Regions from separate parts of the Rahnella sp. EDr1-12 genome, predicted to be linked through region 4. Evidence: predicted binding sites of a transcription regulator. Region 4 holds the regulator's gene; each other region holds the start of a gene.
What was found. The regulator PurR, encoded in region 4, represses purine synthesis genes. The targets are predictions, from matches to a motif close to CANGCAAACGTTTGCNTG.
Positions count from the first base shown of each region.

Region 1: ACO0U8_RS10985 (amino acid aminotransferase) is a predicted target of PurR. The motif match lies at 2,278-2,295, and genes of this name have one in related genera.
Region 2: purL (phosphoribosylformylglycinamidine synthase) is a predicted target of PurR. The motif match lies at 2,451-2,468, and genes of this name have one in related genera.
Region 3: pyrD (quinone-dependent dihydroorotate dehydrogenase) is a predicted target of PurR. The motif match lies at 3,159-3,176, and genes of this name have one in related genera.

Region 1 covers NZ_JBLZNY010000002.1:319,537-326,963, forward strand. Annotated here, with positions in the region: gene asnS (asparagine--tRNA ligase) at 1-703, shown strand, start outside; gene ompC (porin OmpC) at 1,004-2,116, shown strand; gene ACO0U8_RS10985 (amino acid aminotransferase) at 2,361-3,551, shown strand; gene ACO0U8_RS10990 (MBL fold metallo-hydrolase) at 3,632-4,279, opposite strand; gene ACO0U8_RS10995 (YcbK family protein) at 4,331-4,882, opposite strand; gene ldtD (L,D-transpeptidase) at 5,062-6,912, opposite strand; gene mukB (chromosome partition protein MukB) at 7,265-7,427, opposite strand, start outside.
Region 2 covers NZ_JBLZNY010000001.1:1,320,643-1,328,069, forward strand. Annotated here, with positions in the region: gene purL (phosphoribosylformylglycinamidine synthase) at 1-2,354, opposite strand, end outside; gene mltF (membrane-bound lytic murein transglycosylase MltF) at 2,633-4,093, shown strand; gene tadA (tRNA adenosine(34) deaminase TadA) at 4,105-4,623, opposite strand; gene yiaY (L-threonine dehydrogenase) at 4,956-6,107, shown strand; gene yfhb (phosphatidylglycerophosphatase C) at 6,215-6,853, opposite strand; gene ACO0U8_RS06245 (PTS transporter subunit EIIC) at 6,858-7,427, opposite strand, start outside.
Region 3 covers NZ_JBLZNY010000002.1:305,336-312,762, reverse strand. Annotated here, with positions in the region: gene ssuC (aliphatic sulfonate ABC transporter permease SsuC) at 1-159, opposite strand, end outside; gene ssuD (FMNH2-dependent alkanesulfonate monooxygenase) at 171-1,325, opposite strand; gene ACO0U8_RS10945 (sulfonate ABC transporter substrate-binding protein) at 1,382-2,368, opposite strand; gene ssuE (NADPH-dependent FMN reductase) at 2,385-2,966, opposite strand; gene pyrD (quinone-dependent dihydroorotate dehydrogenase) at 3,279-4,289, shown strand; gene ACO0U8_RS10930 (cell division protein ZapC) at 4,476-5,024, shown strand; gene ACO0U8_RS10925 (YcbX family protein) at 5,094-6,197, opposite strand; gene rlmKL (bifunctional 23S rRNA (guanine(2069)-N(7))-methyltransferase RlmK/23S rRNA (guanine(2445)-N(2))-methyltransferase RlmL) at 6,308-7,427, shown strand, end outside.
Region 4 covers NZ_JBLZNY010000001.1:526,353-533,779, forward strand. Annotated here, with positions in the region: gene ACO0U8_RS02310 (alkene reductase) at 1-664, shown strand, start outside; gene gloA (lactoylglutathione lyase) at 823-1,230, shown strand; gene rnt (ribonuclease T) at 1,333-2,049, shown strand; gene ACO0U8_RS02325 (Grx4 family monothiol glutaredoxin) at 2,176-2,523, opposite strand; gene ACO0U8_RS02330 (C40 family peptidase) at 2,983-3,897, shown strand; gene ACO0U8_RS02335 (YnhF family membrane protein) at 4,060-4,149, opposite strand; gene purR (HTH-type transcriptional repressor PurR) at 4,483-5,508, shown strand; gene punR (DNA-binding transcriptional activator PunR) at 5,706-6,611, opposite strand; gene punC (purine nucleoside transporter PunC) at 6,748-7,427, shown strand, end outside.

The DNA.
Region 1 (7,427 bases), on a different contig from region 4:
CCGTGCAGAAAACTCCAACACCAGCCGTCACCTCGCTGAGTTCTGGATGGTCGAACCGGAAGTGGCATTTGCCACGCTGGACGACATCGCCTCTCTGGCTGAAAACATGCTCAAATATGTTTTCCAGGCAGTATTGAACGAACGTTCAGACGATATGGCCTTCTTCGCTGAGCGCGTAGACAAAGATGCGGTTGCCCGCCTTGAGCGTTTTGTAACCTCCGATTTCGCGCAGGTGGATTACACCGAAGCAGTAGAAATCTTAATGAATTGCGGCCAGAAATTCGAAAACGCGGTTTCATGGGGTGTCGATCTTTCTTCCGAGCATGAACGTTATCTTGCTGAGCAACATTTCAAAGCGCCGGTGGTCGTGAAAAACTATCCGAAAGATATCAAGTCCTTCTACATGCGCCTGAACGATGATGGCAAAACAGTTGCCGCAATGGACGTGTTAGCACCGGGTATCGGCGAAATCATCGGCGGTTCACAGCGTGAAGAACGTCTGGACGTATTGGACGCACGAATGGTCGAAATGGGACTCAAAACTGAAGATTATTGGTGGTATCGCGATCTTCGCCGTTACGGCACAGTGCCTCATTCCGGCTTCGGTTTAGGCTTTGAACGTTTAGTGGCCTATGTCACCGGGGTTCAGAACGTTCGTGACGTGATTCCGTTCCCGCGCACACCACGTAATGCAACCTTCTAATAAATTAAACTATTTTTAATTTACAGAATAATTACAAAACTAAGGCCAGCATTGCTGGCCTTAGTCATTTTTAAAAATAGATCCCCGTCACAAAGTTCCCTAAAATACACATTTTGTAATACATTCTTTCCCGCTGAAACATATTTAGTAATTTAGTAGCATTTTCGCTGTAGATTAAGCGAACCTCGGATGGAATAGTGCGTTCAGACACAGGAGACACCAAACTTTCATGAATAGTTCCCCAAAGAATTATTGACGGCAGTGGCAGGTGTCCGAATAAAACCAATGAGGGTAATAATAATGATGAAGCGCAACATTCTTGCAGTAGTAATCCCAGCATTGTTAGTAGCTGGCGCAGCTAATGCAGCAGAGATCTATAACAAAGACGGCAACAAACTGGATTTGTACGGTAAAGTTGACGCACGCCACAACTTCTCTGATAACGCCAGCGATGATGGCGACCAGACTTATGTTCGTTTCGGCTTCAAAGGCGAAACCCAAATTACTGACCAACTGACCGGTTACGGCCAGTGGGAATACAACGTTCAGGCTAACCATGCAGAAAGCGCTGGTGACGAAGGCAACAAAACTCGTCTGGGCTTCGCAGGTCTGAAATTTGGCGATGCAGGTTCATTCGACTACGGTCGTAACTACGGCGTAATCTACGACGTAATGTCCTACACCGACCAATTGCCAATCTTTGGTGATGACACTATGTACCAGAACAACGACAACTTTATGGTTGGTCGTGGTAATGGTATGGCAACTTACCGTAACAGCAACTTCTTCGGTCTGGTTGATGGCCTGAGCTTCGCTGTTCAGTACCAGGGCAAAAACGACGAAGGTCGTGATAGCCGTGGCCCAATTGATTCCAATGGCGACGGCTGGGGTACTTCTGCAGCATACGCACTGGGCAACTCCGGTGTTAGCCTGACAGGTGCTTACTTCTCTTCTAACCGTACCTCTACTCAGAAAGCAGACGGTAACGGCGACAAAGCTGACGCATATGCATTCGGCGCGAAATACGACGCTAACAACCTGTACCTGGCAACCTTCTACGGTGAATCACGCAACACCACCGATTACGGCAACCCAGCTGCAATTGCTAACAAAACTCAGAACTTCGAAGTGGTTGCACAGTACCAGTTCGACTTCGGTCTGCGCCCATCAATCGCTTACCTGCAGTCTAAAGGCAAGCAGCTGAACGGCTTCACCGACAACGGCTCTACTTACACCGGCGGCGATGCTGACCTGGTTAAATACGTAGAAGTTGGTACTTACTACTACTTCAACAAAAACATGTCTACCTACGTTGACTACAAAATCAACCTGCTGGACGACAACAGCTACACCAAAGCCGCCGGTCGCAGCACCGACGACACTGTGGGTGTTGGCTTGCAATACCAGTTCTAATATCACTTAACGATGCACTTACGGGTGCATCAAAGTGGATATCAAGGCAGAGCTTCGGCTCTGCCTTTTGCATTTATGTCTTCCTGAAAAGCCTCTTTCCCCGCGGCTTGCCATAAAATATTTTAATCTCGGATTCGCCCTCACAACTCTGCTTACTTTTTCCCGCAAACGGTTGGCAAATAACCCTCTCTGGCGTTACCCTTAAAGCCTCTTTCGCACTATCAGGCTAATGGAAATTTCCAACATGTTTGAAAAAATCACAGCAGCACCCGCCGATCCTATTCTGGGTCTTTCCGATCTTTTCCGCGCTGACGACCGCTCTGATAAAATCAATCTTGGGATTGGTGTTTATAAAGATGAAACCGGTAAGACGCCGGTTCTGGCCAGCGTGAAAAAAGCCGAGCAATTCCTGTTGGAAAATGAAACGACGAAAACCTATCTGAGCATCGACGGGTTGCCTGATTTCGCACACTGCACGCAGGAATTGCTGTTCGGAAAAGACAGTGCCGTGATCGCGGAAAAACGCGCCCGCACCGCGCAGACCCCAGGCGGCACCGGCGCATTGCGTATTGCTGCTGATTTCATTGCCACGCAGACCAGCGCTAAACGCGTGTGGGTCAGTAACCCGAGCTGGCCAAACCATAAAGGCGTGTTTAATGCCGCCGGTCTTGAAGTCGCTGAATACAATTATTACGACGCGCCGAATCACACCCTTGATTTCGACGGTATGCTGAAAAGCCTGAGCGAAGCCCAGGCCGGTGACGTGGTGTTATTCCACGGCTGCTGCCATAACCCGACAGGTATCGATCCTACGCAAGCGCAGTGGGCGCAGCTGGCTGAACTCTCCGTCAGTAAAGGCTGGTTGCCGCTGTTTGATTTCGCCTATCAGGGCTTTGCCAAAGGTCTGGAAGAAGATGCGGGTGGCCTGCGCTTGTTCGTGGAAAAACACAAAGAGTTGCTGGTCGCCAGTTCCTACTCCAAAAACTTTGGCCTGTATAACGAACGAGTGGGCGCCTGTACTTTAGTTGCCGCAGATGCCGACACTGCAGATCGCGCCTTCAGTCAGGTGAAATCCGTTATCCGTGCAAACTACTCTAACCCACCGGCACACGGCGCAGCCGTTGTGGCGACCATATTGGGTAACCCTGCCCTGCGCACCTTGTGGGAGCAGGAACTGAGCGACATGCGCCAGCGTATCCACCGCATGCGTCAGTTGTTCGTCACCACCTTGCAGGAAAAAGGCGCTAAACAGGACTTTAGTTTTATTATCAATCAGAACGGCATGTTCTCTTTCAGCGGCCTGACCAAAGATCAGGTTTTGCGTCTGCGTGATGAATTCGGCGTTTACGCGGTGAATTCTGGCCGTATTAACGTGGCTGGTATTACGCTGGACAACATGGCTCCTCTGTGTGAAGCCATTGTCGCGGTCATCTAAAAGATAAGCAGCGCTGTTCCATTAAAAAAGCCCGTCAGGTGACTGACGGGCTTTTTGCTGTTCCCAATATGGCAGAAAAATTACCAGACCGGCAATTCATCCTGCAGGAACGGATTGGTTTTACGCTCATAACCAAAATCAGACATCGGGCCGTGACCGGGGATGAAAACAATATCATCGCCCAGTGGCAATAATTTGGTTTTGATAGAGTTGATCAGCGCCTGATGATCGCCGCGCGGGAAATCACTGCGGCCTACGCCACCTTTGAAAATCACGTCACCGGAAACGGCTAAACGCGCTTTGTCATTGATGAAGACAATATGCCCCGGCGTATGACCCGGACAATGCAGGACGGAGAGCGCTTCTTCGCCAACGCTGACGGTGTCGCCCTCTTCCAGCCAGGTGTCTGGCGTTAACGGGTCACAGTGTTCCAGTCCGAACATCTGGCTCTGAGCGGGCAGCCCATCCAGCAGGAATTGATCTTCTTTTTGCGGGCCGATCACTGGCACCTGATAATGTTCTGCCAGTTCAGCAGCGGCGCCGACGTGATCAAGATGTCCGTGAGTCAACAGGATCTGAGTGACCAGAACGCCCTGAGCGGAAACTTCGCGAATAATTTTGGCTGCTTCACCGCCCGGATCGACAAGCGCGGCCTGATTGGTTTTAGTACACCAGATCAATGAGCAATTTTGGCTGAAAGCCGTGACAGTAATGAGATGGGTTTTCATAGTGCTCCACAAAATGGCCTGTCCGTTTGTGCAGGCCACTAATGACACACATCACCAGGTCCGGGCAGGGCCGGTATCGATGTGCACAAAGTTACTTCGTGGATAATATCCTACACCACCCATCCGCATTTTTAATGCTGCTTTGCGGATATTACTCAGTTCAATGCCCTGGATGTGGAAATCCATTGCCTGCCCAAGCGTATGGTAGCTGTGTTTCGCTACCCCACTTCCTGGTTCGCGCATGCTGTTGTTGGTGGCCAGCGAACGGTAACCGGAAATCAGCTGAACGGGCTTGTTCGTTCCACCGAGCATGACCTGTAAACGATAAAGATGATCGAACAGAGCAGGATCAATGGACTTCACTTTTTCCGCGCGATAGTCCCTGAACAAATGATTTAACCGGGCCAATTCATCCTTGTTGTAACGCTTTCCATCAAAAAATTCAGTTTTGAGGGTTTCGCCGGTATTTAGATTGTTAACGACCAGAATACGCGGACGAGGAGTGGAAAGAGTGGCGAATGCACGACTCGGAAGTAATGCAATCCCCATAGCGGCACTGCCTAATGCCAGCCATTTACGGCGATGTTTGTCGATTTCATTCATGTACAGTTTACTATCCGGTAAGAGTGTCAAAAATAGGTGCAATGCCAGCACCGTTTCGAACCTTAACGCCCTAAATAGAACGAGTCAAGGGACCCTAAAACGCAAAACGAGCGTGCCAGGTGCTCACGCTCGTTGTATGGCCAACTACTCAGACCGTTATCAGATTAGTTTTACTGCATTTATTGCAATAATTTCTCTGCCTGAGGCAATATTTGTGCACCAGATCTCACGGTTGAATCATAATTGTAAATATCTGTGCGGAATTGCGGCTTACCATCTTCAGCAACCCAGGCTGTCAGATAAAACAGTTTAACGGGTATGTGATGGCGAATTGACACATACGTCGTATTCCCGCCCTGCAGGGCCGAGGAGATCCGCGTGTCATTCCAGCCGGCATCCTGCAACAGCATATTCGCCAGTTCTGAGGCTTTGTTTACCCGCACACAGCCTGAACTTAATGCGCGAATGTCTTTGCTAAACAGGTTGTGATTCGGCGTGTCATGCAGATAGATAGCATCCGAACTTGGCATATTAAACTTATAGCGGCCCAGCGAATTACTGGCACCCGGTGCCTGACGAATGCGATACGGGAAATGGCTCGGTGACACCATGGCCCAGTCAATCATCATCGGGTCGATCACTTCCGCATCATTGCTCCAGCCCGATAGAACCTGATAGCCGTGTTGCTGGAAATACGTCGGGTTGTTCCTGGCTTTCGGCACAATATCTTCGCGCACCAGCGTGGTCGGCACGTTCCATGGCGGGTTCACCACCACATTATTCAACGCACTGCTCATCAGTGGCGTTTTACGGCTCGGCCGCCCGACAATCACTCTTGAAGACAACACTTCGTTGCCGTTGAGATAGTAAGTCAGCTGGTAATTGGGGATGTTCACCATAATGCCGGTGTTAACATTGCCCGGCAGAATTCGCAGACGCTGAATGTTCAACGCCAGCAACGTCGCACGCAGCTGCGGGGATGCATTAAGCCACTGGCGCGTACGGGCACCAATGATGCCGTCAGCTTCCAAACCTTGCCATTTCTGGAAACGTTTAACCGCCTCCACCAGCTCTGGTGTGTACTGGTTATTGGATACCACAACAGGCGCGACCGGCGCCGGGCTTTCGGCAGACTGCACGGTAGGCAGGACATCCTGCACTGACGTTGCAGAAGGACTTACCGCAGGCGTTGCGTTCTGTGCTTTGTCAGCTGTTTCATCAACGGAAAGATCGTCATTGGCTGCGCTGCCCGGCACATTTGGCGCGATGGTTTCGTCCGTCGGCTTAGGTGCTTTGATCTCTTCCGGGGCCGCAACCATCATGCCGGTGCGGTCGAGAATTTCACGCAGGGCAGGAATGTCGTCACTGATCTGGTCAGGACGCAAGCTTGATACTCCGGTCATGGCAGGCCATGGGCGGTTATCCGCCAGCATGATTTTCAGTGCTTCGTGCATTTTCGCGTAGTAAGGGTGCTGTGGAGTCAGTGTCGATAAATACTGCGCCGTTGTATCTTTGCGCACCGCCAACTGCCACTGATTGATGACGGTGAGCGGTGGTGTAGTCATTTTGTAAGGGACATTGCTGTACAGCCAGGTGTCGCCTTTCGCTTCAACGCTGCTGGTGAACTGCAAATACCCAAGCATAGCGTCAGACAATACGACGTCACGCGCCATCCCGGTGATTTGCGGATCTGTCAGCCACCTTACCCATTGGGTAAATTGAGGCTGTATACCTGAAATAGCCAGTTCTGCGAGTTGTTGCTGGAAAATCTGGACGGTTTCCCTGTCCTTCCACATGGGCTGCATGTGGTTTGCCGCATACAGTGACGACAGAGAAGACAGATACAGCGGACGGATACCTCGCGGTAACAGTTCAGCCTGTAGCTGGCTCATACTCTGTACGCTGGAAAGCGTGGTAGTTCGCACTGGCATGGTCGGTACTGCCGCCCAGGCAGCAAACCATGGCGATAACCCGCTGGCCAGCAAGCAGCTGGCGACTAAAAACTTGAGAGACCTTTGATTCATCAACATCTTCCCTTGCCTCCCGGTAAATTTATCAATTTCATCCCCGAAATAATCCAGCGATACTGAGATTAAGTATATAAAGAGAATTCTTTTTTTGCGTAGAAACTCAATTAAATAGAGTCCGCGTCTGACGTGATGACTCTATGCCAGCCGTCAGCCGAAATAAAGCCTTCATTACGGCGTTTTTAATTCATTCGCCTATATTTCAGGCAAGGCAGGACGATTGTTTTTTTTGCTATTTGAAACCACTTATTTTTTATCTGGAAGCATAAGTAAAATGAATAATTAGACGTAAAAAGCCCCGGCATTCTTCGCCAGGGCTTTCAGACATTCAAGACACTTTCATATTAAAAAATGCTCAGGAAACGTCTTCTTCCGTGCTCGCCAGCGCAGGGACTTCTGGTGCAAAACCACGTAAGCCCACCACGTGAACATGCTCATTGTTACCGAACATTTTACGCACCAGCTTATAGGTCGTCCCCTTTTCAGGGCTGATGTTTTCCGGTGCGGCAATAATCAAC
Region 2 (7,427 bases), 790 kb from region 4:
TGCCAGCGGGTTTTCATCGACATGGAGTCTTTGCCCACCGGAATGGTGATGCCCAGCGCCGGACAAAGCTCTTCACCCACCGCTTTCACCGCGGCATATAACCCGGCATCTTCGCCAGGGTGACCGGCGGCAGACATCCAGTTCGCTGAAAGCTTAACGCGTTTCAGGCTGCCGATTTCGACAGCGGCGATGTTGGTCAGCGCTTCGCCCACGGCCATACGACCCGAGGCGGCGAAGTCCAGTAAGGCGATTGGCGCACGTTCGCCCAGTGACATCGCTTCACCGTGGTAGCTGTCGAGGCTGGCGGTCGTGACCGCGCAGTCAGCAACCGGGATTTGCCACGGCCCCACCATCTGGTCGCGCGCCACCATACCGGTGACGGTACGGTCGCCGATGGTGATCAGGAAGGTTTTCTCGGCAACCGCCGGCAGATGCAGAACGCGGTTTACCGCTTCAGCAATCTGAATATTTTCCGCATTCAGGTCGTCGCCGTTGGCTTTCAGCGTGGTGACGTCGCGGGTCATTTTTGGCGTTTTACCCAGCAGAACGTCGAGCGGCATATCAATCGGCTGATTGTCGAAATGGCTGTCTTCCAGAGTCAGATGCATTTCTTCAGTGGCTTCACCGATCACCGCGTAAGGTGCGCGCTCACGTTTACAGATGGCATCAAACTGCGCCAGCTGTGCCGGTGCGACGGCCATGACATAACGTTCCTGAGATTCGTTACACCAGACTTCCAGCGGGCTCATGCCAGGTTCGTCGTTGAGGATGTCGCGCAGCTGGAAACGGCCGCCACGGTTGCCGTCACTGACCAGTTCCGGCATGGCGTTGGACAAACCACCGGCACCGACGTCATGGATAAACAGAATCGGGTTGTCTTCGCCGAGCTGCCAGCAGCGGTCGATCACTTCCTGGCAACGACGTTCCATTTCCGGGTTATCGCGCTGTACGGAAGCAAAATCCAGATCCGCATCCGACTGACCTGAGGCCATCGAAGAAGCCGCACCGCCGCCCAGACCGATATTCATCGCCGGGCCGCCGAGCACAATCAGTTTCGCGCCAACGGTGATTTCACCTTTCTGCACGTGATCGGCACGGATGTTGCCGATACCCCCGGCCAGCATGATCGGCTTGTGGTAACCGCGCAGTTCAGGGCCGTTGTGGCTGTTGACGTTTTCTTCATAAGTACGGAAGTAGCCCAGCAGCGCCGGACGACCGAATTCGTTGTTGAACGCAGCGCCGCCCAGCGGGCCGTCGGTCATGATATCCAGCGCGGTCACGATACGATCCGGCTTACCGAAATCTTCTTCCCACGGCTGTTCAAAGCCCGGAATACGCAGGTTGGAAACGGAGAAACCGACCAGACCGGCTTTCGGTTTTGCACCGCGACCGGTTGCGCCTTCGTCACGGATTTCACCGCCGGAGCCGGTTGCCGCACCCGGCCAGGGAGAAATCGCCGTCGGGTGGTTATGCGTTTCGACCTTCATCAGAATGTGCGCCTGCTCCTGATGGAAATCGTACAGGCCATCTTTCGCATCGGCGTAAAAACGACCGACCTGCGAACCTTCCATCACGGCGGCGTTGTCTTTATACGCGGACAGCACGTGATCGGGCGTCTGTTCGAAGGTGTTCTTGATCATCTTGAACAAGGATTTCGGCTGCGTTTCGCCGTCAATAATCCAGTCAGCGTTGAAGATTTTATGACGGCAGTGTTCGGAGTTAGCCTGCGCGAACATATACAGCTCGATGTCAGTCGGGTTGCGCCCCAACGACGTGAAGGCTTCCATCAGGTAATCAATTTCGTCCTGCGCCAGCGCCAGACCCAGTTTGATGTTGGCCGTTTCCAGCGCGCTGCGGCCTTCGCCGAGAATATCAACGTGCTGCACCGGCGCAGGCTGATGCTGTGCAAACAGCGCACTCGCGTCTTCCAGATTGCCGAAGAGTGTTTCCATCATCCGGTCATGCAATAAAGCGCCCAGCTGTGCCCACTGCGCTTCGGTCAGCTGCGGTGCCTGAACGTAGAAGGCCAGACCGCGCTCCAGACGCAGAACCTGCGACAAACCGCAGTTGTGTGCAATGTCAGTGGCTTTGGAAGACCAGGGAGAAATGGTGCCAGGGCGTGGCGTGACCAGCAGTAAACGACCGGTTGGAGCGTGTTCAGCGAGAGAAGGACCGTATTTCAGGAGGCGTTGTAACTTGGTTTGTTCGTCCGAACTCAGCGGCGCGCTGACATCGGCAAAGTGTACATATTCGGCGTAGATATCGCTGACCGGAAGGCGGGCATCCTGACAGCGGGACAACAATTTGTTAATGCGAAAAGCCGACAAAGCGGGCGAACCACGCAGTATTTCCATAATCACAGATCTCTCGTCTTCGAAGACACTGACCACAGTGCTTCATTGGGCGCAACAGGGGGAAAACGCGGCCTATTATAAAGAAAGCCTTCGCCTGACGAAACCGTTTGCGCAGTGAATATTGATATTCATTTATAGGCAGGCATTTCGTGCGGGTATTATGAATAAAGTTGCAGACTGTCGTTTTGTTGAGCAAAATGCGTCAGCACTGGGGATATAACCATACAAACTGCACAGCATATCGTAAAAAAACAAGAGCGCCGCAGCGAGATAACTATTTGAAGCGACTAAAATTTAATTATTTCCTCATGGGAATTGCCGCCCTGTTGCTGGCGCTGGCCTTATGGCCTGCCGTGCCGTGGCATCGGGGTGAAGGTGACCAGCTGGATCAAATAAAATCCCGTGGAGAATTGCGCGTCAGCACGCTCAATTCTCCACTGACTTTTATGGACTCACCGGAAGGTAATCTCGGCTTCGATTACGAACTGGCAAAACGCTTCGCAGATTATCTGGGGGTGAAGCTCGTCGTCTCTCAGCACACCACCGTCGACGCGATGTTCAACGAACTCGATCACGATAAAGCCGACATGCTGGCGTCCGGTCTGGTCTACAACAATGAACGGCTGAAAAACTACCGCGCCGGGCCGGAATACTATTCCATCTCCCAGCAACTGGTTTACCGGCAGGGCTCCGTCCGGCCAAAAAGTTTTGCCGACATTAAAGGCACGCTGGTGGTTTCCGCCGGAACCGCGCACATCCCGACACTGGAAGCCGCAGGCAAAAAATTCCCCAACCTGACGTGGAGCACCACTGACAAGATGTCGCCACGCGACCTTCTGCAGCAGGTGGAAAATGGCAAACTGGATTACACGCTGGGCGATTCAGTGACTATCGCGCTGATGCAGCGTGTCTATCCACGTCTTGCCGTCGCGTTTGACGTTACCGAAGATGAACCCGTCACCTGGTATTACCGCAAGCAGCCCGACGACGACAGCCTGTCCGCCGCGATGCTCGACTTTTTCAGCCAGATTGCCGACGACGGCACTCTGCAAAAGCTCGAGGAGAAATACCTCGGCCACGTCGGCGATTTCGATTACGTCGATACACGCACTTTCCTGAACGCCATCGACAAAACGCTGCCTGACTTGCAGCCATTGTTCGAAAAATACGCGCAGGATATCGACTGGCGCTTACTCGCCGCCATCGCGTATCAGGAATCACACTGGGATCCGCAGGCCAAATCACCCACCGGCGTGCGCGGTGTGATGATGCTAACCCGTGCCACCGCCTCGGGGCTGGACGTGGATGACCGGACCGATGCTGAGCAAAGTATCCGTGGCGGCGCGCTCTATCTGTCGCGACTGATGGAGAAAATGCCGGACAGCATTCCGCAGGACGAGAAAATCTGGTTTGCCCTTGCCGCCTATAACATGGGTTACGGCCACATGCTGGATGCCCGCAAACTGACGGCGCAGCAGAAAGGCAACCCCGACAGCTGGGCGGATGTGAAGCAGCGTCTGCCTATGCTCAATCAGAAGCGCTACGCGGGCCGCACCACCTACGGGTATGCGCGCGGGACGCAGGCTTATAATTACGTGGAAAATATCCGCCGCTATCAGCTCAGTCTGGTGGGATATCTGACGGAAAAAGAGAAACAGCTGGCGCAGCAGGCGGCATTGCAGGCCCAGTTAGGCCAGGGCTATCCGGCGGTGGAAGCGAAGGAAGCGCTGGCAGAGTAAGGCAGGCGGGGTTATTTCGGCTCTGCGCCTTGTTCAGCAGCGCGTTGCGCCAGTCTGAGGGCTTTTTTCTGACTGCGACGATAACGGAAAAAAGCGCTCAGCTGTTCCGAACACGCCTGCGCCAGAACGCCGGAGGTGATCTCTATCTGATGATTCATGCCCGGATGGCGCAGCACGTCGAGCAGTGATCCGGCGGCACCGGTTTTAGCATCTGCCGCGCCATACACCACACGGCGGATCCGGCTGTGAATCATCGCGCCGGCACACATCACGCAAGGCTCCAGAGTGACATACAGCGTGGCATCGATCAGGCGATAGTTTTGCACCGCGCAGCCGCCCTGGCGCAACGCCATAATTTCGGCATGTGCAGTCGGATCGTGATGTCCGATGGAACGGTTCCAGCCTTCGCCAATGACCCGGTTATCCAAAACCAATACAGCGCCCACCGGCACTTCGCCTTCATCCTGCGCTTTCAGAGCCAGAGTCATGGCATATTGCATCCATTCTTCGTCACCATTTGTCTCGTTCATCACTGTCTCTGTCACTTCAACCTCAGTCAGTATTTCCTGCGGCCATTATACCTTTGTTCAGCCTCCCCGCCCACGCCAGCCAGGTGTATTCAGCCAAACAAAGGGATCTGATGAATGAGTAATATCTCTGATGGAGTTTACCTGATGCCACATCGCAGACTCGCTTTGAAAAACACTGAGCTAAACAGATAATAACCTTAATATTCATGAGGATTATCACTGGCTTTTTGCGATTAAAAACAGCAAATATTGCGTCAGATCAAATCGTGTTACCGGTAACAATCATAAGATTTCCTTGTACCCACTAAGAATTAACAATAAGGAAATACATTATGGCTACTGCAACTTTCTTTATCCCTTCTGTCAATGTCATCGGTTCCGGCGCACTCAGCGAGGCGGCCGCCGCCATCTCCCAACACGGTTTTCATCATGCATTGATCGTTACCGATAAAGTGTTATTCGATATCGGCGTCGTTAAACAGGTTCAGGAATTACTGGCGCAAAGCGATGTGCAAAGCAGCGTTTACCACGGTACGCACCCTAACCCAACCACCCGCAATGTGCGCGAAGGTCTGGACGTTCTGCAACGCGATGGCTGTGACTGCGTGATTTCACTCGGCGGCGGCTCTCCGCATGACTGTGCTAAAGGCATTGCGCTGCTCGCCACCAATGGCGGTGACATTAAAGATTATGAGGGCGTAGACCGCTCGGCAAAACCTCAGTTGCCGCTGATTTCCATTAACACCACAGCCGGTACTGCGTCAGAAATGACCCGTTTTTGCATCATCACTGATGAAGAACGCCACATCAAAATGGCTATCGTTGATAAAAACGTCACACCGCTGATGTCCGTCAACGATCCTCATCTGATGGTCGGAATGCCTAAAGGTCTGACGGCTGCCACCGGGATGGATGCCCTGACTCATGCCATTGAAGCTTACGTCTCCAGCGCGGCGAACCCGATAACGGATGCCTGCGCACTGAAAGCCGTCACCATGATTGCAGAGTCATTGCGTACCGCCGTGGAAGACGGCGCCAATATGCAGGCCCGTGAAAACATGGCTTACGCGCAGTTCCTCGCCGGAATGGCCTTTAACAATGCGTCACTCGGCTACGTGCATGCCATGGCGCATCAGCTTGGCGGTTTCTATAACCTGCCACACGGTGTTTGTAACGCTGTGCTGCTGCCGTTCGTGCAGGAATACAATGCCCGCGTCGCCAGCCCGCGCCTGAAAGAAGTGGCCGCGGCGATGCATATCGATGTGGCGGACATGAGTGATGAGCAAGGTGCCAAAGCCTGTATCGATGCCATCCGCCAGCTGGCACGCGACGTGGGGATCCCAGCGGGGTTGCGCGATTTGAAGGTGAAAGAGGAAGATTTTAATACGCTGGCGACCAATGCCCTCAACGATGCCTGTGCGCTGACTAACCCGATTCAGGGGACACATCAGGACATTGTCGGTATTTTTAAAGCAGCAATGTGATTCACTGAAAGAATTTCTCGAACTTGACGGGGGCGTTGAGGGAAAGAAAGTGCAGAAAAGGCCGGATAACCGGCCTTTTCTTTTTGCGCGAAACAGAACGTCACGCTTTACTCCAGCTGTTGTAATTCCCCCTGCTTGCTGACACGAAAGCGGTGCTCACAAAAGAACAGCAACGGATTGTCCTGTTTGCTGTCGCTGTAGCCGCTGTAGAGTTTCAGCGGCGAACCGATCCGGCTTTCCAGTTGCACAACCTTCTCTTCTCCCAGACAACGTAACGGCAACACCCATCCCCCTTTCGCACGGGCGATCCGGCTGCCCACCAGTTTTACCTGCGGCAGAAACAGCGACGTGTCATAAACCTGTCGCACCAGATTTTCCGGCGAGCCGGTGATAAGCCAAACCTCAGTGTCATCACTCTCGAGATATTCGCGCAGGCGCCGCTGCACAACCGGGAACTCCACCACCTTCTGGCGGAAGGCGTTAACAAACTGTAATTCCAGCGCCTTTAAACGCGCCTCGCTGTGCCCGAAAGTGATTGCCCACAGCAGCAGGCTCATAGGCCAGCGCGCGGCGCGCCCCTGAAAAAATAGCCCCAGCCCAATCAGCGGCAATAAGGGCACCACCAGAATCAGATTTTGCGGCATACGCCAAAGCAGGAAGCGCAGAAAGGAACCAAACATATCCTGCTGATGCAATGTGCCATCAAGATCAAAAAAAACTACCCGTTGGTCAGGCTTCGTAGTCAATCCGTTACTCCTCGGGATCGTTGAACCCCATCATCCAGGTAAATATAAAACCAGCTAATACCGTAATGACTAAACCTGCCAGATACAACATCACTTTTCCAGAAACGATCGTCAGTGCCAGCGGCAATCCTGAAATCCCGAAGGTGATCACCGTGGCGACTTTCCAGTAACAGATGAGTGCGCCGCCGACAGCACCGCCCAGACAGGCGCCGATAAAAGGCCGCCCGAGAGGCAGCGTGACACCGAAAATCAACGGTTCGCCAATCCCCAGGATCCCGACCGGTAACGCACCTTTAATCACTTTTTTCAGACGGGCATTACGGGTTTTCATATAAACGGCGATCGCCGCGCCCACCTGCCCGACACCCGCCATTGCCAGAATCGGCAGCAAAGGATTAGAACCGTGAGCCTGAATCAGTTCTACGTGGATCGGCACTAATCCCTGATGCAAACCTGACAGTACCAGCGGCAAAAATGCCCCGGCCAGAATGGCGCCGACCAGTAAACCGCCTTTATCGATAGCAATATTGACACCGTGAGCAATGCCGTCCGAGATGTACCCCCCGAGCGGTTG
Region 3 (7,427 bases), on a different contig from region 4:
TTTCGCTAAGGTCCAGAAGGCTTCGACCACGGCGCTGGGCGCAGGAAGGATGCGGTTGGATAACCAGCCCGCCTCGACCGCCACCTGCCAGCCCCCGATCAGCACCACCGGCACAATCCACGGCAAAATACGGTGCAGCCAGCGTTGTGATGCGTTCATGTCCGTTCTCCTTAATGCTGACGGGTGACGCTTTTATTGGCAAAGTCGTGAGCGACCAGTTCACCACGCGGCAAAATGGCTTTCTTCACCACGTTCTCGTCTTCCGGTTTCGCCAGATCCAGATGCGGGAACAGCAGTTCGCTGACGCGGTACGCTTCTTCCAGATGCGGATAGCCGGAGAAAATAAAGGTGTCGATGCCCAGATCGGCATATTCCTGCATCCGCGCCGCAACGGTCGGACCATCGCCGACCAGCGCAGTGCCTGCACCGGTACGCACCAGACCAATACCGGCCCAAAGATTCGGATAAATTTCCAGTTTATTGCGATCGCCGCCGTGCAAAGCCGCCATGCGGTGCTGGCCGACGGAGTCGGTTTTGGCAAACGCGGCCTGTGCGCGTTGAATGGTTTCATCATCAACGTTTGCGATCAGCTTGTCGGCGGCGCGCCACGCTTCCTCATTGGTTTCGCGCACAATCACATGCAGACGAATGCCGAAACGCACCGTGCGGCCTTTTGCGGCGGCCTTCGCGCGCACCTGCTCGATTTTCTCTTTCACTAACGCCGGCGGCTCGCCCCAGGTCAGGTACAGTTCCACCTGTTCTGCGGCCAGATCCTGTGCTTCGTCAGAAGAACCGCCGAAATACAACGGCGGGCGAGGGTACTGAACCGGCGGGTGCATCAGGCTCGCGCCTTTCACCTGAATATGTTTGCCTTCGTAATCCACCGTTTCGCCTTCCAGCACACGACGCCAGATGCGGGTGAATTCTGCCGAGGCTTCATAACGTTCTTTGTGATTGAGGTGCAGACCTTCGGCAGCCAGCTCGGCCGGGTCGCCTCCGGTAACCAGATTAAACAGTGCCCGGCCGCCGGAAAGCCGGTCAAGCGTCGCCGCCTGACGTGCGGCCAGTGTCGGGGAAATAATGCCAGGACGCAGCGCCACCAGGAATTTCAGGCGTTGCGTGACAGAAATCAGTGAAGCAGCCACTAACCATGAGTCTTCGCAGGAACGGCCGGTCGGCAGTAATACGCCGCCGAAACCGAGGCGGTCAGCCGCTTGCGCAATTTGTTGCAAATAACCGTGATCAACGACGCGTGCACCTTCTTCTGTGCCTAAGTAGCGACCGTCACCGTGGGTAGGTAAAAACCAGAATACGTTGAGACTCATGGGTTACTCCTCTCTCGTTTGTTTCCGCTCGTGATGGCGGTTAAGTCGTCAGATAATTAATTAGCCTGAACGGTCGGTTTCCAGATGCGGTCTTTGATCTCGACCTGCTTAGGTAAAATGTGATTCTCATAGAACAGATCGGCGGTTTGCTGCTGGCGCTTTTCTGTTTCAGCGCTGACCGGCGTAATCGGCAGATCCGGCAGATGATCCAGATATGACGCAACCACTTTTTCGGGCAGTCCCATCGACTGGGAAAGCAGTTTGATACTTTGCTCACGATCGGTTTTGGTCAGCGCATTCGCCTGCGTTAACACCGTCAGAACCTGTTGAATAAACTGCGGATTGGCTTCGGTATATTTCTTGGGTGCCAGATAGAACGAACCGGTCTGATGCAATGAGGAACCATCGGTCAGCACCCGGACATTTCCCTGTACCTGTGCGGCGGAATAATAGGGATCCCAGATGGCCCAGGCATCCACGTCATGTTGCTGGAAGGCGGCGCGGGCATCGGCTGGCGTCAGGTATACCGGCTGAATATCGCTGAGTTTTAGCCCGGCCTGTTGCAGGGCGCGGATCAGCAAATTATGCGAGCTGGAGCCTTTCTGAAACGCCACTTTGTGACCTTTCAGATCGGCGACGCTTTTGATCGGGCTGTTTTCATCAACCAGAATAACTTCGGCTTTCGGCTTCGGCGGTTCCGAACCGATATAGAGCAAATCGGCACCCGCCGCCTGAGCGAACAACGGGGGGAGATCACCGGTGCCGCCTAAATCGATACTGCCGACGTTAAGGGCTTCCAGAATTTGCGGCCCGGCCGGGAACTCAATCCAGGTGATTTTGGTATTCGGAAAACGTGTTTCCAGTAATTTGTGCGATTTTGCCAGCACCAGGCCAACCGAGCCTTTCTGATAGGCGATGCGAAGTTGCTCCGGCGCCTTTTCGTCAGCCACCGCGTGACCGCTGAGGAGCAGGCTGGTGAGCAAGCTGGCGACCACCGGCAGACGGCGAAGAGACGATAAAGAGAACGAAAATGACGCAGTCATGGCGAATTCCTTTTTGTCAGACGCGCAGAACTTGCGCTGAAAGAGAGGCTGCGGGCGTGGCAACCGGACGGCGGCGGCTGAGTGCCAGATAGAAGTTTTCCAGCGATTCGTTAAGACGCTCGGCCAGGGCCGGGTCCAGCGTGGCCGGGAACGTTTGATAATCAGTGATCAGGCTGTCATCGGCGAAAACACCTTGCAGAACTTCCTGCGCTTTCAGCGAAGCGAGCACCGGTTTGAGTGCGTAATCCACCGCCAGCATGTGGCCGATGGAACCCGCCGTGGCCAGGGGCAGAACGACTTTGTGATCCAGTGCGCGCTCCGGCAGCAGATCCAGCAGCGTTTTTAACGCACCTGAAAACGACGCTTTATAGACCGGCGTCGCGACAATCAAACCATCTGCACTAGCCAGCTCGGCAATCAGTTGTTTCAGCTGCGGGCTGGAGAAATTTGCAAACAGCAGGTCATCGGCGGAAAAATCCTGAAGATTGTAGGTGAAGACCTCCACGCCACGGCTCGCCAGCCACTGGTGACTGAGCGCCAGCAGGGAAGAAGAGCGGGAGGGTTGTCGCGGGCTGCCTGCCAGAGTTATAACGCGCATCTCTATTCCTTATAACAAATAGTTATAGAACCATTATTTTCATTAACAAAGTGAAATTAACGTAACAGGCAGAGGCGGCGGAGCGGAAATCTCAATTTTGGCTATCAATAGTCGCAAAACGGATAAAGCGCCCTCAGCGGGAGGGGCACCCTGAGGCAGGAACGGAGGAAAACGTGAATCAGAAGTAAATAAAAAGTAATCGTTTGCGCGCGTGGGCATTTATTACTGCAATTGGCCGGTTATCGTTTCCAATTGACCGGCGGTTAGTCGATAATACTGCCCCGTCTAGCCACCGGGAATCCAGGAGTCTCCATGTATTATCCTCTTGTCAGGAAAGCACTGTTTCAGCTCAATCCAGAGCGCGCCCACGAGTTAACCTTTCGTCAGCTGAGCCGTATTTCCGGCACACCGCTTGAATTTTTGATCCGCCAGTCAGTACCGACGAAACCGGTGAACTGTATGGGGCTGTCTTTTAAAAACCCGCTAGGGCTGGCCGCCGGTCTTGATAAAGATGGCGAATGTATTGATGCGTTTGGTGCCATGGGCTTTGGATTTATTGAGGTCGGAACCGTTACCCCGCGTGCGCAGGACGGCAATGATAAACCGCGTTTATTCCGTATAGTGGAAGCGGAAGGCCTGATTAACCGCATGGGCTTTAATAACCACGGTGTTGATAATCTGGTCAATAACGTCAAAAAATCCCATTTTGGCGGCATCATCGGCATTAATATCGGTAAGAATAAAGATACGCCGGTAGAGCAGGGCAAAGACGATTATCTGACCTGTATGGAGAAGGTATATCCGTATGCGGGCTATATCGCCGTGAATATTTCATCCCCCAACACACCGGGATTACGTTCGCTGCAATACGGCGAAGCGCTGGATGATTTACTGGCAGCGATCAAGAATAAACAGCTCGAACTCCAACAGCGTCATCAGAAATATGTTCCTGTTGCCGTGAAGATCGCGCCCGATCTTTCTCAGGAAGAATTGATCCAAATAGCTGACAGTCTGGTGCGTCATAATATGGATGGCGTAATTGCGACTAACACCACGCTCGATCGTAAACTCGTTCAGGGGCTTAATTATTGTGAGCAGGTCGGTGGCCTCAGCGGGCGTCCGGTGCAGCTTCGCAGTACAGAAATCATCCGCATGTTGTCGAATGAATTACAAGGTCGTCTGCCTATTATTGGCGTGGGCGGGATTGATTCATTAACCGCGGCGCGTGAAAAGATGGCTGCCGGGTCATCCTTAATTCAAATCTATTCCGGATTTATCTTCAAAGGCCCTGGTCTGATCAAAGATATTGTTACCCACATCTAATATTTTTCTTCCTCATGACGAGTCAGGGGTTTATTTATTAACCCGGCTCGTCTATATTTTGTCCACTGAGTTTAATTAAGGCTCAGGATTTGTCTGATTTCTTTTCATTATAAAAAAATCTATTCTTATCGGGATAGCAGGTAATGAAGTCAGATTGCGGGCATTGAGGGTGAACAGGATGACGAAATGAAAATCAAACCAGATGATAATTGGCGTTGGTATTTTGATGCTGAACATGACCGACTGATGTTGGATCTCGCCAATGGCATGATTTTCCGTTCCCGTTTTCCGGCTAAAATGCTCACGCCTGATGCTTTTGGCGAAATGACTTTTTGTGTCGATGATGCGGCGCTGTATTTCGATTTCGAAGAACAATGTAAACAGATTAAACTCGGGGCAGAACAGCGCGCCGAATTAGTATTAAATGCTCTGGTCGCTTTTCGTTTTTTAAAGCCGCTGATGCCCAAGAGCTGGCATTTCAGTCAGCAGGTGCGTCCGTTCCAGCCGGGTAACGGCCAGCTTGCACAAGTGCAGGTGATGGAAAGCGGCGAACAGGCCACGCTGCTGATTGTTGAATCAGGCGATAATGCGAGCTTGTGCTTACTGGCGCAGGAAAGGCTGACAGTGGCAGGGCGCGGCATGGTGCTGGGGGATGCGATTAAAATCATGCATGACCGTTTGATGCCCGCAACGATCAGGACCAGCAGCCGCGATGTGTATGACCAGGCGGTGTAATCCTTTATCAGCGACGCTCTGATAAAACCGCCTGTTCTTTCCGATCTCAAATTTCCGAACTCTACAATTCTAGCTGAGCACGATATCCGAGGCCGGAATACAACTGCACGCCAGAATCGTCCCGTCTTTACCTACCGCACTTTCTTTCAGCGGTGACACCTGCCCGTCTTTCAACGTCATTTTACAGGCTCCGCAAATTCCCGCCCTGCATGAATAAGGGATGCGTAACCCCTGTAACTCCAGCTGCTCGAGTAAAATCTGCTGATTGTTGCCGGTAAATTCGGTGCCCTGATAATTAATGGTCAGAGTCTGTACGCTGTTTTTAGGCGCTTCAACACTTTCAATCACTTGACCCGCGCCGTAAGGGCGGGGCGGTTTAGTCGTCAGGACCTGCACGCTGTCGCCGGCGCGGATCACACCGGAATTGCGGGCAATCATGTTCTGGCCGAAATCCACATCGCCATCGCTGGCCGTACGGTAGCTTTGCAGGGTTTTCAGCGGCTCCCCGCCCGGATGTTTACGCCCTCGCTCAATACTGACGGTAGTGAAAATACAGCGACTGCAAGGTTTAACCAGATCGAAGATCACTTCGCCGATACGGATCGTCTGCCACGTGTCCTCGGCGTAAGCTTCTGCGCCGCTCACAACGATATTAGGGCGGAACTGCTCCGTTCTGACGCCACCCGGACAGCGACGTTGTAAATCCTGCATCGAAGCTTCATTGATCAGTAAATACGGGAATCCGTCAGCAAACGAAAGCGGCACTTCAGGATGTTTTTTGACCCGGCGGGTCGGTTCGTCACCTACCCAGCGCAACTGAACATCACGCTTTAAATAACCACTCAACCAGCGATTTACCGGTTCTGGCGCGATGAGTGAGGTAAACTGATTGCCCCAGACTTCTGTCGGCTGATTCTGGCCGTTGAATTCACTGAATTTGACGCTGATGCTCTCACCTTCCGGCGGGACAATCATCAGGCCATCGGGTAACAGAACCGGGATGAACAACACCAGATTCGGATACTGGCGGGCGGTAATAAACATGCCCTGAGGGTCGGTCAGCATAAACTGGCGATCAAACGCCAGACCCGTTGCGGTGACCAGCGAATGAGACACTTGCAGGCCACGCATGGATTTTATCGGGTGAACAAATAAACGTGAAAGAATGGGCACTTAACATCGCCTCTCTGATTTTCGATCTTAAAAGAGAACCAGAGACTTTATGACAAGCGCCCGGGATTAGCTATAATGCGCAACAATTTTATTTTTGGTGATATGTCGATATGAACTCTTTGTTTGCCAGCACGGCGCGTGGACTGGAAGAACTGTTAAAAAGCGAACTGGAAACGCTGGGCGCGCAAGCCTGCAAAGTTGTGCAGGGAGGGGTGCATTTTGAAGGTGACGATCGCCTGATGTATAAAAGCTTGCTGTGGAGCCGCCTGGCTTCTCGCATCCTGCTGCCTCTGAACGAATTTAAAGTCCACAGTGACTTAGATCTTTATCTTGGCGTGATGGCCATCGACTGGCCTGAAATTTTCAGCGTTGATAAAACCTTCGCGGTGCATTTCAGCGGCCTGAACGACGAAATCCGCAACAGTCAGTACGGTGCGCTGAAAGTGAAAGACGCCATCGTTGACAGCTTTACCCGCAAAATGGATGAACGTCCGAATGTGGCGAAGCAGTTGCCTGACATCCGCGTTAACGTATTTCTGCAACGTGATACCGCCAGCGTCGCGCTGGATCTGAGCGGCGAAGGCCTGCATCAGCGTGGCTACCGTGACCTTGCCGGTCAGGCACCGCTGAAAGAAAATCTGGCTGCCGCTATCGTGATGCGCTCCGGCTGGCAGTCGGGCACACCGATGCTGGATCCGATGTGTGGTTCAGGCACCTTGCTGATTGAAGCCGCAATGATCGCCGCCGATCGTGCACCGGGTCTGCACCGTCCACACTGGGGTTTCACCGGGTGGAACAAATTCGATACCGAGCTGTGGCGTGAACTGACAACGGAAGCGCAGGTTCGTACCCGCCGCGCCGTGCAGGAAACGTCCTCTCGTTTCTTCGGTTCTGATATCGACCGCCGTGTGATCGAGATGGCGCGCTCCAACGCCCGTCGCGCCGGCGTGTCAGAAATTATCAGCTTCGAAGCAGCTGAAGTGGGCAAACTGGTTAATCCGTTGCCTGAAGGCCCGACCGGTACTGTCATCAGTAACCCGCCATACGGCGAGCGTCTGGAAAGTGAACCGGCGCTGATTGCCTTGCATAATCAGCTGGGCCGCATCATGAAGATGCAGTTTGGCGGCTGGCAGTTGTCCCTGTTCAGCGCATCGCCTGAGCTGCTGAGTTGTGTGCAGTTGCGCGCCGATCGCCAGTTCAAAGCGAAGAACGGCCCGCTGGAATGCGTGC
Region 4 (7,427 bases):
CTGCCCTACTCCGCGTGCGTTAGAACTGAGTGAAATTCCGGGCATCATCAATGATTTCCGTCACGCTGCGGCCTGCTCTGCAGAAGCCGGTTTCGATTACATCGAACTGCATGCTGCGCATGGTTATCTGTTGCACCAGTTTATGTCTCCGGCGTCTAACCTGCGTGAAGACCAGTACGGTGGCAACATTGAAAACCGCACACGCCTGACGCTGGAAGTGGTGGATGCTGCGATTGAAGAGCTCGGCGCAGAACGTGTGGGTATCCGTATTTCACCACTGGGACCGTTTAACGGCCTGGATAACGGTGAAGATCAGGTGCAGGCAGCCATCTATCTGCTGGATGAACTGAACAAACGTAAACTGGCTTATCTGCATATTTCTGAGCCTGACTGGGCTGGTGGTAAGCCTTACACCACTGAGTTCCGTGAGGTGATCCGCGCGCATTATCAGGGCGTGATTGTCGGTGCCGGCGCTTACACGGCTGAGAAAGGCGAAGAACTGATCGAAAAAGGTTACATCGATGCCGTAGCCTTTGGCCGCAGCTACATCGCTAACCCGGATCTGGTTGAGCGTCTGAAATCTCATGCACCGCTTAACGAGCCAAAACCCGAAACCTTCTACGGCGGCGACGCTCAGGGTTATACCGATTACCCGACCCTGTAATGATATAAAAGTTATCTCCACTTTTCGGCGACCGATGCCCTCCGGCCGCCGTTTTTTTGGTCAGAGATCCAGCAGCTGTTCGGGGTTTTACAGACAAAACCGCCGCTATCGGTTAGGCTGAAACTGATTATTCTCATCCTGCAAATAAAGAGGAACCTATGCGTTTACTCCATACCATGCTTCGCGTTGGCGATTTACAACGCGCAATCAGCTTCTACACCGACGTTTTAGGCATGCGCCTGCTGCGTACCAGTGAAAATACGGAATACAAATATTCGCTGGCTTTTGTTGGCTACACGGATGAAAGCGAAGGCGCAGTCATTGAGTTAACCTACAACTGGGGCGTTGACAGCTATGACATGGGCACTGCCTATGGGCACATCGCGTTAGGCGTGGATAACGTGGCGCAAACCTGCGACGACATCCGTAACGCAGGTGGCAAAGTCACCCGTGAAGCGGGCCCGGTCAAAGGCGGCTCCACCATTATCGCTTTTGTTGAAGATCCGGACGGCTACAAAATCGAGCTGATCGAATCCAAACACGCAGGCCAGGGTCTGGGCAACTGATCCGTTGCGTGCAGTCTCAGGGCGCGAAAGCGCCCTTTTTTTTGCCCACTGAAATGTCGAATATTCGCCACACGCCTGCAACTCGCGGCAAAATTTGTCATAATGTGCGCTGAATTCGATAAAGATAAGAAACTAATGGCCGAGAATAGTGACATTAACGCCCTGAGAGGCCGTTTTCGTGGTTTTTATCCGGTAGTGATCGATGTTGAAACTGCCGGATTCAATGCCAAAACTGATGCGCTGCTGGAAATTGCCGCCATCACGCTAAAAATGGACGAAGACGGCTGGCTGGAAAGCGACGAGACGGTCCATTTCCACGTCGAGCCTTTCGAGGGTTCCATTCTGGTGCCAGAGGCGCTGGCGTTTAACGGTATCGACCCGACAAATCCGTTGCGTGGTGCGGTCAGCGAATATGACGCCCTGCATGAGATTTTCAAAGTCATTCGTAAAGGGATGAAAGAGCAGAACTGCAACCGCGCGATCATCGTGGCGCACAACGCCAATTTTGATCACAGCTTCCTGATGGCCGCCGCCGAACGCGCCGGGCTGAAACGTAACCCGTTCCATCCGTTCGCGACCTTTGATACCGCAGCGCTGAGCGGGCTTGTTCTCGGGCAGACGGTGCTGGCAAAAGCCTGTATCAGCGCGGGGATGGTCTTTGACAGCAGCCAGGCGCACTCCGCCTTGTATGACACAGAGCGCACGGCTGAACTGTTCTGCGAGCTGGTAAACCGCTGGAAGCGCCTGGGCGGCTGGCCGCTGGCCATCAGCGCCGAAGAGCAGGAAGACGAAACCGCATCAGAAGAACATCAGCAGTAAGCGGTTGACGTGAAGGAACACGCTGACGGACAAACAGGCCGGACGCATAAAAACAAAAAGAGCGACGCAATGTCGCTCTTTTTATTGTCATCAGCAGCCCTGAAGGCGGCCAATTTCCGCTGCTGATTACTCTTCAGATTCAGAAGATTTGTATTTCTCAGCGGTTTCTTTGATCAGCTGTTGCAGTTCGCCACGCTGATACATTTCAATCACGATGTCACAACCGCCGACCAGTTCACCATCAACCCACAGCTGCGGGAAGGTAGGCCAGTTAGCAAATTTTGGCATCTCTGCGCGGATATCCGGGTTCTGCAGGATATCGACGTAAGCGAAACGTTCACCACAGGCAGACAATGCCTGAACTGCTTGTGCAGAAAAACCGCAGCTTGGCAGTTTTGGCGAGCCTTTCATGTACAGCAGAATCGGGTTTTCAGAAACTTGCTTCTGAATTTTTTCAATTGTTGGAGTGGTCATTTCTTGCTTCCTCAAGCCGGTACAGGCTGTCACGGTCATTACTCTTCACGCGCAGCACAAAAAAGTGCTGAATCACATTGCCCTCTATTGTAACGATGGCAGCTATCAGATAAAAACGCCATTTTTTGCAGGGTCTTTCGCAATACTGACATTTTATTTCACTATTTTAAGTGCCTGCGTGCGGGCTCACTAAAATAAAGATTCATCGAGAATAACATTTTTGGCGATGACATTAACCAGGGATTTGCATTTCGCCATGGTTTAACACAAATATTAACCTACTGAAAAATGGTCATTTTATTCACTAAAAATGGCGTTTATTTCGACGTTTTAAAAGCTATTAACTTTTTCTCACAATATGATCTAGAATCGATGCAATTCGTGCTGTTTTGTCTGGTTCTTTTAGGCAATACTCTGACATCTCTGATGTTTAACCTAACCACCTATGGTAACGAAGCTATGCGCTTACTGTTCACGCTTTTTGTGCTGCTCTTTACCCAGCTGTTTCTGAATATTGCTCATGCGTCACCGCAGAGTCGTGTTTCTGCCGATCAGCGAAAGAGTCATGTTAATCAGGTTGCCCCTGAGGAACGTCGAAAGCGAAAAACGGTTGCAGCGAAAACCACTAAAAAAACCAAAGTGGCACCGGTGAAAGAACAACAGAGTCAGGAAAAAAATGCCAGGAAGAGAGTCAAAAGCACCGAACTGGTGACGCGAAAGGCCTCTTCTGTCAAAACAGTGAAAACGACGCGAGCTGAAAGTAAGGCCGAGAGTAAGAAAGAAAAATCACTCAAAACCACCAGAGCTGAAACCAAAGCAGATAAGAAAAGTAAAACCCGGGCTTTGGCGAAAAACGCCACTGTAAAGACCAGCAAGAAAGAAGCGTATGGCCGACACCGAAAAGGCAAGAAATTAGCCGAAGAAGACAGCAAGCCCATTACGTTAAGCGCAACCCACAAGAAACGTTATCAGCATGCTCAGCAAACGGCGATGACCAAGCTGATGCACCAGGTCGGCAAACCTTATCGCTGGGGTGGAACCTCCCCCAATACCGGTTTCGATTGCAGTGGTTTAGTGTATTACGCGTATAAAGATCTGATTCGTATCAAAATGCCACGCACTGCCAACGAGATGTACCACCTGCGCGATGCCGCACCGGTGAAACGCGGTGAACTGGAGTCCGGCGATCTGGTCTTCTTTAGAATTAATAACCGTGGTGCCGCGGACCATGTCGGGGTATACGTAGGTAACGGCAAGTTTATTCAGTCTCCGCGTACCGGTGAAGACATCAAAATTACCTCACTGGGCGACGATTACTGGCAAGATCATTATGTAGGTGCACGTCGGGTAATGACCCCGAAAACGATCCGATAATAAGCAGTTCGTTAAATTTGAAGTTCCGCTAATCATCACTGAATAGCATTTAACGAAGCGTTTGTGCAGGGAAGAATGTCGGCGAAAAGGTCAGTGTGCAAAATTGAAAAGGGCGATCCCTGTATCAGGGTTCGCCCTTTTTGTTGCCCGATGACAGAGCTTTTAGTTCATCACTGCGGTGAAGCTGAAAGCGATAATCATAAGCAACGCGCAAACGGTGGTAATCAACGACAATTTCAGATTACTGTCCATAAAACCCCCTTACGGATCAATTGTGGCGTTTCATTAAGCCACATAAAATGTGTGCCAACGCATTTTCTCATACTTCATCGCTAAAATCCCGCGTTGATTCATGCGCGATATTCCACAATAACACTTCCACTTTGCTGCATTATAAGAGAAAATTGTCGGTTACCACGCCTGTGTGCCGGTCGATTTCACCCGAGAGCGTTTTGCGCCTCACTCTGACGAATCCACCCAACGATTTCACTGCCTTTTTAAAAGTCCGCAGTGAAATCCACGCAAGCAAACGATTAACATAATGCTAACGTGCTGAAACACGTGAGTTCAGGAGTCATTGTTTACATGGCAACGATTAAAGATGTCGCTAAGCGCGCTGGCGTTTCCACCACAACCGTGTCGCACGTCATCAATAAAACACGTTTCGTCGCCGAAGACACCAAAACCGCGGTTCTGCTGGCTATTAAAGAGCTTCACTACTCGCCAAGCGCCGTTGCGCGCAGCCTTAAGGTCAATAACACCAAAACCATTGGCCTGCTGGCGACCTCAAGTGAAGCGCCCTACTTTGCCGAAGTCATTGAAGCCGTTGAAAACAGCTGTTTCTCCAAAGGCTACACGCTGATTTTGTGTAACTCGCATAATAATCTGGAGAAACAACAGGCCTATCTGCAAATGCTGGCGCAAAAACGCGTCGACGGCTTGCTGGTAATGTGCGCGGAATATCCGGATGAACTGCTGAATATGCTGGAAGAATACCGCTCCATTCCGATGGTCGTCATGGACTGGGGCGAGGCGCGCAAAAACTTCACTGACAGCATTATCGATAACGCCTTTGAAGGCGGTTATATGGCCGGTCGTTATCTGATTGAACGCGGGCATCGTGATATTGGCGTGATCCCAGGGCAACTGGCGCGTAATACCGGTGGCGGTCGTTTCCAGGGTTTCGTCAAGGCGCTGAACGAAGCCAACATTCCTCTGCGCGAAGAGTGGGTGGTTCAGGGTGATTTCGAACCGGAATCGGGTTATCAGGCGATGCACAAAATCCTGATGCAGAAACAGCGCCCTACCGCTGTTTTCTGTGGCGGTGATGTGATGGCGATGGGGGCTATCTGTGCGGCAGATGAGCTCGGTTTACGCGTACCGCAGGATATTTCGGTGATCGGATATGACAATGTGCGAAATGCGCGTTACTTCTCTCCGGCATTAACCACTGTGCATCAGCCGAAAGAGCGTCTGGGCGAAATGGCGTTTACCATGCTGCTGGACAGAATTATCAGCAAACGCGAAGAATCACAGACCATTGAGGTCCATCCCAAACTGGTCGAGCGCCGGTCAGTAGCCGACGGCCCTTTCCGCGATTATCGCCGTTAACAAAAATCTGACGCCTGCCTGTGCAGGCGTTTTTTCTCGTCCCGATCAATACTGGCTTCCGGTATCAGCAGCGTTTAAGCAGCGACGATGAGGGTATTAACTCCTGGCAGGCCAATGCGGGGGTAAGAGTTACGTTCTGACCAAACATTTATCACACCAGCCAACATCCGCCTCACATAGAGGTGGATGTTTTTTTTCTAATCCCGTAACCATTCCTGATTCATCGTTTCTGTATCGCCCATGTATTCCAGCAGCCAGGCCAGCGAAGGAGAGGAATTACTCTGATCCCACGTCAGGCAACACGGGCTGTCAGGGAACGTATTCTCCAGCGCCAGAACCTGTAATTTTTGCTGTTCAATCTGATGACTCACGCGATGAACCGGCATCATCCCTACGCATAAACCTTCGCTCAGACATTCCAGCGCACAAGTCCAGTCAGGCACGACCAGGCGCCGCTGATTATCCAGCGTCCAGGTATCACGCTTGGGTAAGGTGCGCGAAGTATCCTCCAGACACAGCGCCGGATAAGGCCGCAGTTGGTCATCGTTCAGTGCGCCGGAAAGTTGCGCAAGCGGATGCTGAGGGCTGACGACACAGTGCCAGTCCATAAAACCCATATCGCGAAAACTGAAACGCCCGCCCACCGGCACCGCCCGCGTCGCGCCAATTGCCACGTCTGCGCGGCCATCGACCAGCGCATCCCAGACGCCGTTAAATACTTCGGAATGAATGATAAGTTCCGTATCGGGGAAATGACGGTAGAAATCGAGCACCAGCCGCCGCGTTCTGGCGGGTTTCACAATTCGGTCTACCGCCACCCGCAACTCGCCACGCCAGCCGTTTGCAACCTGCTGGCACTGCCGACGCGTAGCTATCATTTTTTTTGTCAGAATCCGTGCTTCATCAACGAAAACTTTTCCGGCAGGCGTCAGCACCACGTCACGGTGACGCCGTTCAAACAAAGGAACAGCCAGCCAGTTCTCCAGCTGACGAACGGTATAGCTGATGGCAGAAGGCACACGGTGAAGATCCTGCGCTGCTGCGCTGAAACTACCGGTACGTGCTACCGCATCAACTACTTCAAGGGCGTATTCTGACCACATCACTTAGCCTTCAATATTTTTCACAGCAGATTGCAAATATTAGCGTTTCACAAGACTGTTATCAAAGCGTTAAACTCTGCATCCCAACTGTTTTCTGCATCACATCATCTGCAATACATAAATTAACGAGACAAAAATGAAACCCTCCTTTGGATTTATGCTCTATCTCGCCGGATTGAGCATGCTCGGCTTTTTAGCCACAGATATGTATCTTCCCGCCTTCAGCGCGATGCAAATCAGCCTGATGACCAGTCCGGGCATGATCAGCGCCAGCCTGAGTATTTTCCTCGGCGGTTTCGCGATCGGGCAACTGCTCTGGGGCCCTCTCTCCGACCGCATTGGCCGTAAACCGGTGCTGATTATCGGCCTGACGCTGTTTGCCATTGGCTGTCTGGGTATTTTGTGGGTGGAAAATGTGCGTGCGCTGCTGGCGCTGCGTTTCTTACAGGCCGTTGGTGTGTGTGCCGCCGCAGTCACATGGCAGGCGATCGTCGTTGACCGTTTCTCCCCGGATGTGGCGAAAAAAACCTTCGCCAGCATCATGCCGCTGGTCGCACTCTCGCCGGCTCTGGCACCGCTGCTCGGCGCATGGGTACTGAATCACTTTGACTGGGAAGCGATTTTCGCTCTGCTGACGGGGGTTACGGTGATCCTCCTTATCACCACGTTGACCTTGCGTGATAAAAAGCACGCAGAACATCCGCCCGAAAATAAAGCCGGTTTTGGTACTTTGCTCACTTCCCGTATTTACACAGGTAATGTGATGATTTACGCCGCCTGCTCTGCGGGTTTTTTCGCATGGCTGACCGGTTCACC